Regions from separate parts of the Blautia sp. AM42-2 genome, predicted to be linked through region 1. Evidence: a T-box and tRNA genes for the amino acid it is inferred to sense, from the RefSeq annotation. Region 1 holds a T-box; the other regions hold tRNA genes.
The links. The T-box of region 1 lies ahead of DW915_RS09075 (proline--tRNA ligase). A T-box ahead of a tRNA ligase gene usually reads a tRNA of that ligase, here a tRNA-Pro.
Positions count from the first base shown of each region.

Region 1 (4,119 bases):
GTAGAGCAGGCGGTCCTTGATCGGAGCGAAAAGCTTCTGTTCACTGGAAAACTGGCGGCCGGAACAGACAACAAAATAGATGCCCTGGTCGACAAGCCTGGAAACAACAGTCATATATTCCGGGTCGATCAGAAGTGTGCCGTCTTTGACGAGCGTTCCATCGACATCGGTTGCGATCAACTTTATCATAATAGAAAATCTCCTTATCTTGTCACAGAAAAAATTCAAACTATAGCAAGACCAGAAAATAACGCAAAAAAGGCAGTGCTGCAGGGCGCGAATTACAAGGAACGGATTTGAAGGCGTACCGGGGTACGACGAAAATCCGTGACGCAGTAATTCACGTTCTGCAGTGCTGAATTTTTTGCATTATTTTCTGGGATTGCTATAAACATGATTATATCGTGAATTGCTTCGGGGTGCAAGCCGGAACCGGAGGAACGCAAAACTCCACGTTGACGAAACGCAGAAATAAGGCGTAAAATAAAGAAAAATATATATCCACAGGGGGATTTTTATTATGGCATTTATTCAGGTAAGCTTCATGTCAAAAACTTTAATGCGCACCGTACCGCTGCAGGTTATTCTGCCGGTCGACAAATTTACCTTTGGGCAGCCGGAGCGCGAGGAAAAACCGTTTAAAACGCTGTATTTGCTGCATGGCATTTTTGGAAATGAGACAGACTGGGTTCATGGAACCAGAATCCAAAGATGGGCAGAGGAGAAAAACCTTGCCGTTGTCATGCCGGCCGGCGAGAATGCGTTTTATGTGGATCAGCCGTCCATCGGTGCCATGCACGGACAGTTTATCGGAGAAGAACTGGTTGAGATTACAAGAAAAATGTTTCCGCTGTCCAGAAAAAGAGAAGACACCTTTATCGGAGGCCTTTCCATGGGTGGTTTTGGCGCACTCAGAAATGGCTTGAAATATCACGATACCTTCGGGGCTGTGATCTGCCTGTCCGGTGCACTTCATGTGCTGGAAAATCCGGAAGAGAGCAGAGCGGACAGCTTTGCACATGAAGAAGGTTATTTCGGAAATCTGGTCGAAGCAGCAAAGAGTGACAAAAACCCGGCTGTTCTTATCGAGCAGTTAAAGGAAGCACGGAAAAAAGATCCGTCTGTCAATGTGCCGACGGTATTCCAGGCGTGCGGAACAGAGGACGGACTTCTGGAAGTAAACCGTCTCTACCATAAACGGATGGAAGAGAGCGGCATGGACATTGTCTACTATGAGAGCAAGGGTGGCCATGAATGGGATTTCTGGGATGAGTGGATCAAAAAGGCACTGGACTGGCTGCCACTTGAGGAAAAGACGGAAGGCCTGAACAGCGGAAACGTAAATGTTTAAAGGAAAAAGGGAGACAGGCAATGCCAGAAACGAGAAATGACGAATTGTACCGTGCGTTAAAACACAACGGTTACCCGGACGACTTCTGCCGGGAAATTGCATACCGCCAGATGAACACGGACTTTACCGCCACGCGGATGCTCGGCTATCTCTACCGCGTCACAAGCCCGCGCGCCGAGGACGTTGTCGATGAGATGCTGGCTATTTTGAGTGACCGCAAAGCATGGATTGAGAAAAAACAGTCCGAGGAAGCTCAGGCGGCAATCAGCAGAATGTACCGGGAAGGCCTGTAACCTGTGGGGAGTGTCAAGCAGAAAAAGCAGAAGGAACGGGCTTGCATTCTTTTCCGGTTTCTGCTACAATCAGTGCAGTGAAAAAGCGACGAAAAGAAACAGTAGCGACAGAGCGCATTCAGAGAGAAAGCGGCAGGTGAAAGCTTTTTGCAGAATCTATCGTGAACCGGTCTTGGAGCTGTGCACCGAAGAGAAGAAAATCCATCAGGGAAAATTTATTTCGTAGGCTGCACCGGGATCTCCCGTTACAGAGAAGGTACAGAGAGCAGAGATCACGCGTATTACAAAATACAAAAATCGTGGGGTACAAATGCTCTGTGTCAGAGTGCAGGAGTTTTCCTGAATTTAGGTGGTACCGCGGATAAAAAAATTCGCCCTAAACTGCAGCTTGCGGTTTAGGGCTTTTTTGTTTGAAAACGAAGCATCGCATTCTCGTTACTTCAGTGATGAGTTAGGTGCGTAAAATGTTGTATAAAAGCTTAAAATCGGACAGGCTGGAATGTTCTCGCGTCTGGAAGATTTCAGATGTTGAAAATCCAAAAAACAAGGAGGAAATCAGAAAATGAAACTTGAAAAATTAGTAGGAGAGCGCTTCAAAGAAAGACCTGCTGACTGTGTCATCGACAGCCATGCTATTATGGTAAAAGGCGGATACATCAAATATATGGCAAACGGAATCTATTCTTCCTATCTGCCGCTGCGCCGCATTGTGCGCAAAATCGAGCAGATCCTGCGCGAGGAGATGGACAAAATCGACGGCCAGGAAGTGCAGTTCCCGGTTGTCATGCCGGCTTCTCTGTGGGATGAGTCTGGCCGTTACGATAGCATCGGCGATGAGCTGCTGCGTTTCACCGATCGCAACAATGCCAAAATGGTACTCGGCATGACCCACGAGGAGGCAGCCGTACATCTCGTTCGCGAGTATGCACAGAGCTACACCAAATATCCGTTTATGATCTATCAGATCCAGACAAAATTCCGTGATGAGGCCCGTCCGAGAGCCGGCCTGATCCGTGTGCGTGAGTTTACGATGAAGGATGCTTACTCCTTCCATACCAGCCAGGAAGATCTGGAGCAGTATTACGAGAAATGCCACGCAGCATACGAGCGTATCTTCGAGCGTGTCGGCGTGCCGGAGGTGGTATCTGTCAAATCCGATTCCGGTATGATGGGCGGCAACATCTCCCATGAGTTCATGCTTCTGACTCCGGTCGGAGAGGATTCCATCGTTCTGTGTGATTCCTGCGATTACAGAGCCAACATGGAGGCAGCTGAGAATATTTCCGACATCGCAAGAGACGCAGAATCCGCTGCACTCGAAAAGGTTTATACACCGAACGTCCACACCATTGAAGACGTCTGCAATTTCTTCGGAGACGAGACAAAGAACTCCTGCAAAGCCGTTGTTTATCAGCAGAATGTTGATGATAAATACGTTGTCCTTTTCATCCGCGGTGATCTCGAAGTCAACGAGACGAAGCTGGTCAACTTCCTCGGCGAGCAGGTTCACGCAGCTGTGATTACCGAAGAATGCGGCCTGAACGCAGGCTACATCGGACCGGTGAACCTGAAGGTGAACGGAGATGCCGTTGTTCTCTATGATAAATCCCTCGAGGGAAGAAACAACCTTTCCTGCGGAGCCAACGAGGCAGAGCATCATTACAAAGGACTCGATATGGAGCGCGACGTTCCGAATGCCGAGTATCACGATTTTGCAAAAATCCAGGAGGGCGGCATCTGCCCGAAATGCGGCAAAAAGACCGTGAAGATCTCCAGAGGTATCGAGGTCGGAAATATCTTCCAGCTTGGAACCAAATATACAAAATCCATGAATATGACCTATGTCGATGCAAATGGCGAGAGCAAGACCCCGATCATGGGATGCTACGGTATCGGTGTCGGCCGTCTGGCAGCATCGGTCTGCGAGGCACATCACGATGAGTACGGCCCGATCTGGCCGAAAGCTATCGCTCCGTGGCAGGTACACCTCTGTGCAGTCCGCGTCGATGACGAGGAAGTCAGAGCATATGCGGACAAGCTGTACGAGGATCTGCAGAATGCAGGCATCGAAGTGATTTACGACGACAGAAGCGTCAGAGCCGGCGTAATGTTTGCCGATGCCGACCTGCTCGGCATTCCGTTGCGCATCATCGTAAGCCCGAAAAACATGAAACAGGGCGTTGTCGAGGTTGCATCCCGCGATAAGACTCTGAAAACACAGATTCCGCTGGAAAATGTGATGGAAGAGATTAAACAGTATCTGTAATGATTTATAACCATGCGAAAGGGAAGAAAAATCGAGATGGGGCTCGGAAGAAGTTCGACAGGAGAAAACACGATATGGAACTCTGGGATATCTATGATGAAAACAAACAGCCGACCGGCCGCACGATGAAACGGAATGACTGGCATATGAAGCCGGGCGAGTTTCACCTGACGGTGCTCGGCGTAATCGCAAGACCGGACGGAACCTTT
Region 1 covers NZ_QUIM01000006.1:155,447-159,565, forward strand. Annotated here, with positions in the region: gene DW915_RS09055 (Cof-type HAD-IIB family hydrolase) at 1-189, opposite strand, end outside; gene DW915_RS09060 (alpha/beta hydrolase) at 521-1,351, shown strand; gene DW915_RS09065 (hypothetical protein) at 1,372-1,644, shown strand; T-box leader at 1,724-2,026, shown strand; gene DW915_RS09075 (proline--tRNA ligase) at 2,207-3,910, shown strand; gene DW915_RS09080 (NUDIX hydrolase) at 3,985-4,119, shown strand, end outside.

Region 2 (4,119 bases), on a different contig from region 1:
GCGTTTGCTTTTTCTGAATACGGCGGCTATACGTATCCGGTACAGGAGCATCTCTACTCCGAAAAATCGTTCGGCTACCGCACGTACCAGAACCAGACACAGTACCAGAAAGCGATGAATGCACTGGCAGAAAAGATAAGAGAACTCACAGAACAGGGACTTGCCGCAGCAGTCTACACACAGCTTACCGATGTCGAGGAAGAGTCGAACGGCATCCTTACGTATGACCGGAAGGTATGCAAATGGGAACCACAGGAGGCAAAAGATTTTTGCCCAAAAGAATAATTTGGTAAAATTTTTGTTGACAAAGTGAGGATAAGTTGCTAATATATTGGATAAGGCGTTGGAAGTTGTAAGAAATTGCTGAAAATCCGCGGCGCCTGCGGATGGAGGAAAGTTGGTGTTTATGGAACAGAAAAGAACATTATCCCTGCTGGTGGATAATACGCCGGGACTTTTAAGCAGAGTAGCTGGTCTTTTCAGCCGACGCGGATACAATATCGAGACGATCACCGCCGGTGTGACAGCAGACCCGCGATACACAAGAATGACTGTTGTTCTGTACTGCAGTGATGAAATGATTCTGGAGCAGATCAAAAAACAGCTGGCAAAACTTGTCGATGTGCGGGATATCAAAGAGCTGAAGCCGGACGAGAGTGTCAGACGAGAGCTGATGCTGGTCAAAATCCGTGTGAATGAAAATGAACGCCGCAATGTCATCGCCATCTCCGATGTCTTCCGTGGAAGAATCGTGGATGTGGGACAGGAAAGCCTGATTGTAGAGCTGACCGGAAACCAGTCAAAGCTCGAAGGGTTCCTGAATCTGGTACAGGGATACGAAATCCTGGAACTGGCCAGAACAGGAGTGACAGGACTCTCCAGAGGAGCCCACGATGTGCGTTACCTCGATTAACGCAGATCACATTACATACGTTTGCTAGAGGAATGAAATTTTTGTATAGAAAAGTTCATTTCCCTGACAAACAGCAAAAGGCAGAAATGCTTTTCGCTGTATAAATTGACCGACCTGCCGCCGGTCAAGACATTCTATATATTATGGAGGAAAATAAAATGGCAGCAAGACTTTTTTATCAGGAAGATTGTAATCTCTCTTTACTGGAAGGCAAAAAAATCGCAATTATCGGCTACGGAAGCCAGGGACATGCTCATGCACTGAACCTGAAAGATTCCGGCTGTGATGTTATTATTGGACTTTATGAAGGCAGCAAATCCTGGGCAAAAGCAGAGGCACAGGGATTCAAAGTATACACCGCTGCTGAGGCTGCAAAACAGGCTGATATCATCATGATCCTGATCAACGATGAGAAACAGGCTGCAATGTACAAAAAAGATATCGAGCCAAACCTGGAAGAGGGCAACATGCTGATGTTCGCTCATGGTTTCGCTATCCACTTCGGACAGATCGTACCTCCGAAGAACGTAGATGTAGCTATGATCGCTCCGAAAGCACCTGGCCACACAGTAAGAAGCGAGTATCAGGCTGGCAAAGGAACTCCTTGCCTGGTTGCTGTTGAGCAGGATTACACCGGAAAAGCTCTGGACAGAGCACTGGCTTACGGCCTTGGAATCGGCGGAGCAAGAGCTGGTCTTCTGGAGACAACCTTCAGAACTGAGACCGAAACAGACCTGTTCGGTGAGCAGGCAGTTCTCTGCGGCGGTGTATGCGCCCTGATGCAGGCTGGATTTGAGACTCTGTGCGAGGCTGGATACGACCCAAGAAACGCATACTTCGAGTGCATCCATGAGATGAAACTGATCGTAGACCTGATCTATCAGTCGGGATTCTCCGGAATGAGATACTCCATCTCCAACACAGCCGAGTACGGCGATTACATCACCGGACCGAAGATCATCACAGAAGAAACCAAGAAGACCATGAAGAAGATCCTTTCCGATATCCAGGATGGTACTTTCGCAAAAGACTTCCTTCTGGATATGTCCCCAGCAGGCGGACAGGCTCACTTCCGTGCAATGAGAAGAAAAGCTGCAGAGCATCCGTCAGAGAAAGTCGGAGAAGAAGTCAGAAAACTGTACAGCTGGAGCAACGAGGACAAACTGATCAATAACTAATCGGTTTGCTGTCAAATGATCCATATCGGGAGGCTGCCTTTGCGGGCAGTCTCCTTTTTTTGTTCTATCGTTTTATCATAGAAAAAACACTTCTGCGCCATGCATATCCCCCAATATGATAGGGCGCGGAAGTGTTATCTTTTCTGTATTCGTTTTTTTATGCCTCCTGACGACAGGCAGGAAAAGCACGGTAGTATTTGATATAAGAACTTAAAATATCAAAAAATTCGGAATTGGTCGGTTTTGTCAGAACCGGATGCACAGAAAGCGAAAAGAGCAGATCACGGTTTCCGCGGGTCCAGCAGACGGAAATAGCGGTGCGGATGTCTCGTTCGACGCAGGAGGACGATACCTGAAACGTTTGCGCGATCTTTGGGTACAGCGTTTTGCTGACCCGAAGGAGATAATCTTCGTCTTCCATGCATAAAGCGATACCATAGGCGAGATAGCGAAATCCGCGGTATTTTGCACCAATTCCTAAAGAGTGTAGTAGAAAGTAAATTTCAGTTTCCATTACGATGTCTCCTTTTATTCAGTTTTTACATAGTCTTTGCAGACGGGCATGCCAGAGGTGAAAGTTTGTATGGCATACGATTTTCCCCTTTCACTTATGATACGTGGAAAACGTCGAAAAATTACATATTCAGAAAGAAAAAGTGACAATATAGTAAAATAAAAGAGAATATGACACGAAATAAAGAAATGAATGTAATGAAACGGGAGAGGGAAAAATAACATTGATTTTTCAGAAGTTCGCTGGTATAATGAAAACATGATTACGGGGTATGGCGTAGCTTGGTAGCGCGCACGGCTGGGGGCCGTGAGGTCGCAGGTTCAAATCCTGTTGCCCCGATCGGTAAGAGTGTCGTTTTACGGCACTTTTTTTCTTACAGACAAAGACGTGTGCGGAAGAAAAATGAATTGCGCAGAAAAAACAGGGAGGAAGTTATGGGGAAAGTAACGATACAGAGTATGGCAAAGGAGCTGGGATTGTCCCGGAATACGGTTGCCATGGCATTAAAGGATGATCCGAAGGTAGCTCCGGTGACGCGGGAGAGAGTTCTTCGGATGGCGAAAAGAAATGGCTATCTGGGCGAAAATGTATATGTGGAAGAAGTTCGGGCACCGCAGGAGAAGCATTACAATATTATGGTTCTGCGTACGCGGGATGCCGCTGTTTATTGGGACCGTGTCGTGAGCGGCATCTCCGAGGAGGCGAGCCTCAATAACTGTCAGACGCGCGTTGCGGTCGTGACGGAGCGGGAGGAGGAGAACGGCATTCTGCCGCTCGGCCTGAATGAAAATATCGATGCGATCTTCTGCATTAAAATGCTGCCGCTGGAATATATGCAGAAACTGGTAAATCTGGGATACCGCATTTTTCAGCTCGACCATTACTGCGGTATCGAACAGCGGCCGATGGGCGATATCGTGCGTGTGGACGGTGTGCAACCGGTGAGTCTTCTGACGTCCCATCTGATCGGGCAGGGCATGACGCGGATCGGTTTCCTAAGTGAGCACAGCAGCACGTATGAGTCGATGCATGACCGGTATGTCGGTTTCCTTGCAGCGATGGAACAGGCGGGCATTCCGCTCGAGGAGGAGCTTGTGCGCCCCAATATGGAGAGCGATCATTTTTATTACCCGGAAAATTTTGACAAGATTGTGGCGAGCTACGATACACTGCCGGAAGCGATTGTCTGCGGCAACGATATGATCGCCAAAAGATTGACAGAATCCTTCCGGAAAATCGGCGTGCGCGTGCCGGAGGATGTGGCACTGACCGGATTTGATGATGATGAGGACCGGATGCTGTATCCGTTCTTCTCAACCGTTCATGTCGATACGAAGTGGCTTGGCCGCCGTATGGTGCATGAATTTTTATGGCGGGAGGAGCACCCGGAAGCGCCGAAAGAACGGATTCTCGTTTCGGGGGAGGTTGTGGTGCGCCGTTCCTCGTGCAAGCGCCAGGGATAGAAAGAAATAGAAAAAACAGGAAAAAGTGAACAAAGAAAGAAAGCCAGGGAC
Region 2 covers NZ_QUIM01000001.1:249,474-253,592, forward strand. Annotated here, with positions in the region: gene DW915_RS01220 (glycoside hydrolase family 2 protein) at 1-285, shown strand, start outside; gene ilvN (acetolactate synthase small subunit) at 407-913, shown strand; gene ilvC (ketol-acid reductoisomerase) at 1,072-2,091, shown strand; gene DW915_RS01235 (sporulation initiation factor Spo0A C-terminal domain-containing protein) at 2,249-2,605, opposite strand; tRNA gene DW915_RS01240 (tRNA-Pro) at 2,871-2,944, shown strand; gene DW915_RS01245 (LacI family DNA-binding transcriptional regulator) at 3,040-4,068, shown strand.
Region 2: it encodes a tRNA-Pro, which carries the amino acid that the T-box ahead of DW915_RS09075 (proline--tRNA ligase) is inferred to sense. The anticodon was not compared.

Region 3 (4,119 bases), on a different contig from region 1:
TCCATCGGCAATAGCAAATACCGACTCTTCCAAAAAACGATTATTAATAATATCCTGACTCATACAACTTCTCCTCGTCAATCTTCTAGTAAGAATTATATCCTTATTTTTGTGTATCCGTCAATAAAAAAGAGTGTGGTAACTATTCAAATACTTAGTCACCCATTTCTCCACCAATTTCCATCGTGTACTTTGCTTCCATATGATATCCTGCTTTTTTCGCATATTGCATTTCTCCCTTCTGAAGTTTTCTTTTCCGTTACATGACTATAACAGAAATCAGGGAAATAGCGATTCATCAGATGTACCGAAAATACGAGGAGGAGATTGGGGATAGTTGACAATAGGGGAATATTGAGGAAAAAGAAAAGTCATGGCTTGTGCCATGACCTTTCAATTTTCATTATAAGGCTGAAACGGTACGGTCGTTCCGTCCGTTTTTGTGCTGTCCAGAACGTAACCCTCTTCTCCGGTCGCCGTGTTGTACTCCGCCTGCGGATTCTTTTTATCGCTGATTTCAAAGATATACTCATTTTCTGTCGGCTGGTCCAGTCCGGCCTGGTGTATTACGAAACCTGCACGAATCGCTGATGAGATCGGATTGTTTTCATCGCTGTCCTCAAAGCCGATATCGGAAAGATAGATGTCGGTGGATTTTCCATTACTCCGCAGGAACAGGCTGGTTTTATAATAATCGCTGTAGTCGCCTCTTCCAAACAGATTCGCCACCAGATTGGACTGGTTTTCCGTTCCGTTTGTGAAGCCGAGCACTTTCTGAAAACCTCCGCTGATCCGGTTCGTCGATACCGGATTGAGCTGGCCGGAAAAGCTGTCCAATACGGCGGCAGAACCATAAACACCATCGTAGGCATTGCTGATCTGCAGATTGATTCCTGCTCCGGCTGCCATACGTACTTTTGTCGTATGACGTCCCGTGTTGTACACATACCAGGCATATGTGGAAACAACAACCGCACCCAGCGTAAGAAGCACTCCGATCGTTCCTGCTGTAAAACGGTATCTGAGGCTTTTTTTATTTATCTGATTTTTTTCTGTTTCCATGGAACTTCTGAACGCTCACCTCCTGGTATCATTACAAATATGCACAAAAATTCATTTTTATATTACCACGAAATTTTTTACTTTGCAATGCACATACCTTTTCAGACGCTGCTTTTCTTGTTTCCTTTTTCAGAAAATTGCAACCAAAGGGGCACACCTGAAAATTTCTTTTCAAATGCGCCCCTTCGCTTTCTTTTCTTCTGTTTTTCTGTCAGATCAATCCGTAATGCTCCATCGCCTTTGCCACGCCGTCCCGCTCGACGGTATCGGTTACGTACTCTGTGTACGGATCCAGAATCTCATCATGTTTTCCAAGCGCAATGGTGTGTGCGCCGCACCGGAACATGGTAAGGTCGTTGCTGCTGTCGCCAAATACGTATGCATCTTCTTTCTCCAGCTGAAACTGTTTCAGCGCATAGTCCACAGCTGTTCCTTTGCTGCAGCCGTGCGGAACGATCTCGTATACACCGCCGCGGCGATCCATGATATCAAACTCCTGCTCAAATTCACGGTACATACGTTCTATATCAGACTGTGCATCGGTTACGATACAAAATTTATCGTAAATGATTCCTTTTGTCTCCGCTGTCTCTGCGAGTCCGATTCCGACAGCAGCGAAATAGGCACGGGTCTGCTCGACCTCCCGAAAACGGGATACCTCCGACGAAAAATAAACATTATCCGTTCCCTCCAGAATCATGCCGATCCTGCACTCCTTTAAAATAACCGGGATTTCCTCACAGCGCTTTTTCGGAATCGTCTGATGCATCAGGATTTCGCCGTCCCGGCGCAGATAGGTCCCGCAGCCGCACAGAAATCCGGAAAATGGAAGCTTTTTCAGCTCCTCGGGCAGCTCCGACCAGGTGCGGCCGGTATTAATAAACGTAAGATTTCCTTTTTCCGCTGTCTTTTTCAATGCATCGAGCGCGCTCTTCGGAATTTCTTTTGTAATCTCACTCAGTAACGTTCCATCAATATCAAAAAATAATGCTTTCACAAAAATTTCCTCCTCGTGTACTCTTTTCCTATCGGTCTGAAAAATTCGTGACTAAATTCGTGACCAGATATTTTTCCCTGTTTTCCTGTTCTCTTTCTGACATACGAAAAAATGCCGAAGCTCTTGATTGTCAAGGCTTTCGGCATTTTCATTCCAGTCGAAGCGACGGGATTCGAACCCACGACCTCTGCGTCCCGAACGCAGCGCTCTACCAAACTGAGCCACGCTTCGATTTTTTGTTTTCTGAACTCTCGTCCGTCAACAATAGCTATTATATATGATGTCTATAGGAATGTCAACACCTTTTTTGAAATTTTTTTAATTTTTTTTATTATTGCTTCAAAAGGTACATTTTACACGGGTTTGCGGCCTTTTTGGTGTTCTTTTAGAATGACAGTTTCTGAGAAAGTCAAAAAAAGAGATATGCCGGAAGTTCTGTTCCGGCATATCTCTTATCTTTGTTTCTCAGCTCAGCTGATATACATCTGCATACTGCACGCCGAAGCTCAGCGCCTCGGAATGGCTGCTGCAGAAGATGTCTACGTGGCCGTAAGCGGTTCCGCGGTCTTCTACCGTGTAAACCTGGCCGTTGATCATCAGTTTCGTTCCGAATGGTACACCGCCCATGGCGATCGTTCTTCCTGCGGTCGGTGTGGTTCCGCTCGCGGTGGATCCGCCGGACCACTGTCCGGTACAGATGGAACAGGAGCAATAGCCTGTCAGTTTAAATCTTCCAAGGTATGTTCCGCTGGAGGAGCTGCTGGAAGTATCTGACGCGGATGGACTCTCCGTTGTCGTGGAGGATGCGCTGCTGTCCGAAGAACTGCTTCCGGAGCTGCTGCTTGTATCGGTATCTGCTTTCGCTGCGGCATTTGCTGCTTCTGCGGCTGCGACTCTTGCGGCCTCTGCCTCGGCTGCCTGTTTTCTGGCGGCCTCTGCCTCAGCTTCTGCGGCAGCCTGCTGTGCGGCGGCGGCGGCTGCTTCCTCTTCTGCTTTCTTCTGCGCTGCAATCTCCTCTTCTTTCGCCTGACGGATCAGGTCGTTGATTGCATCTGCTTTGCTGTTGATTTCATCTACCAGTGTACTCTCGCTGGATTTTGCATCGTCCAGCTCTGCTGAGTAGGTACGGAGTTCCTGATAAGCTGCTGCGTACAGCTCCTGGATGGCTTCCTGCTGATCGCTGCTCTGCTGCTGCAGTTCTACGATCGCTGCCTGCTCTTCCTGCACCTGTGTTTCTTTTTCTTTTACCTGGTTTACCGTGTCCTCATACTCCTGCATAAGATCGCGGTCGAAATCGGAAATTTTCTGTATGTATTCTGCCCGGCTGATCAGCTCTGAAATGCTTTTGGAAGAAAAGAGCATTGCCATGTATCCGTTTCCGGAGGAATTTTCATACATATACTGGATACGGAGCTTCATCGCCTCGTACTGCTCTTCTTCTTTTGCTTTTGCATCTTCCAGATCTGCCTGAATCTGTACCAGTTCGTTCTGCTTCGCATCATACTGATCCTGAAGCTCCTGCAGACGGTTCTGCAGATCGTCCAGCTGCTGGTTCAGTTCGGAAAGATATTCTTCTGATTGTCCCTTTTTGGAATTGAGTTCGTCAATCCTGCTCTGTATGCTGTCAAGCTGAGACTGTGCGGCAGCCTGTTCTGCCTGAGCATTTGAAATTTTCTCCTTTGTACTGGCACCATAGCATGGCAGAACGGTTGCTGCCGTAAGCACTGTGGCCAAAACCAGGCTGAATAATTTCTTTTTTTTCATGTCGTACACCTCATACTTATTACGTTCTGTTGCTGATTGTCACTCCAAGTTACTGCGGAAAATGGGCCTTTTTTCCCGCCGTACTTTGCCATTATAACACAAGTATGTCTGAAATGAAAGTCTTTTTTAATTTCTGTTAATAACTTTGTAATATTTCGACGTTTTTCCTGCAAAAACTGGCATGATTTTTCTACTTTCTCCATCCAACAGGGTACTTATTTTTCAAGGTTCCATTGACCAGTTTGCCCCATCCAAGGCCGAATCCATCGACGCAGACCAGCTTCCAGCCCGACGGC
Region 3 covers NZ_QUIM01000003.1:195,770-199,888, reverse strand. Annotated here, with positions in the region: gene DW915_RS06240 (hybrid sensor histidine kinase/response regulator) at 1-63, opposite strand, end outside; gene DW915_RS06235 (hypothetical protein) at 394-1,062, opposite strand; gene DW915_RS06230 (Cof-type HAD-IIB family hydrolase) at 1,274-2,059, opposite strand; tRNA gene DW915_RS06225 (tRNA-Pro) at 2,217-2,290, opposite strand; gene DW915_RS06220 (PcsB-like coiled-coil domain-containing protein) at 2,525-3,823, opposite strand; gene DW915_RS06215 (RsmF rRNA methyltransferase first C-terminal domain-containing protein) at 4,014-4,119, opposite strand, start outside.
Region 3: it encodes a tRNA-Pro, which carries the amino acid that the T-box ahead of DW915_RS09075 (proline--tRNA ligase) is inferred to sense. The anticodon was not compared.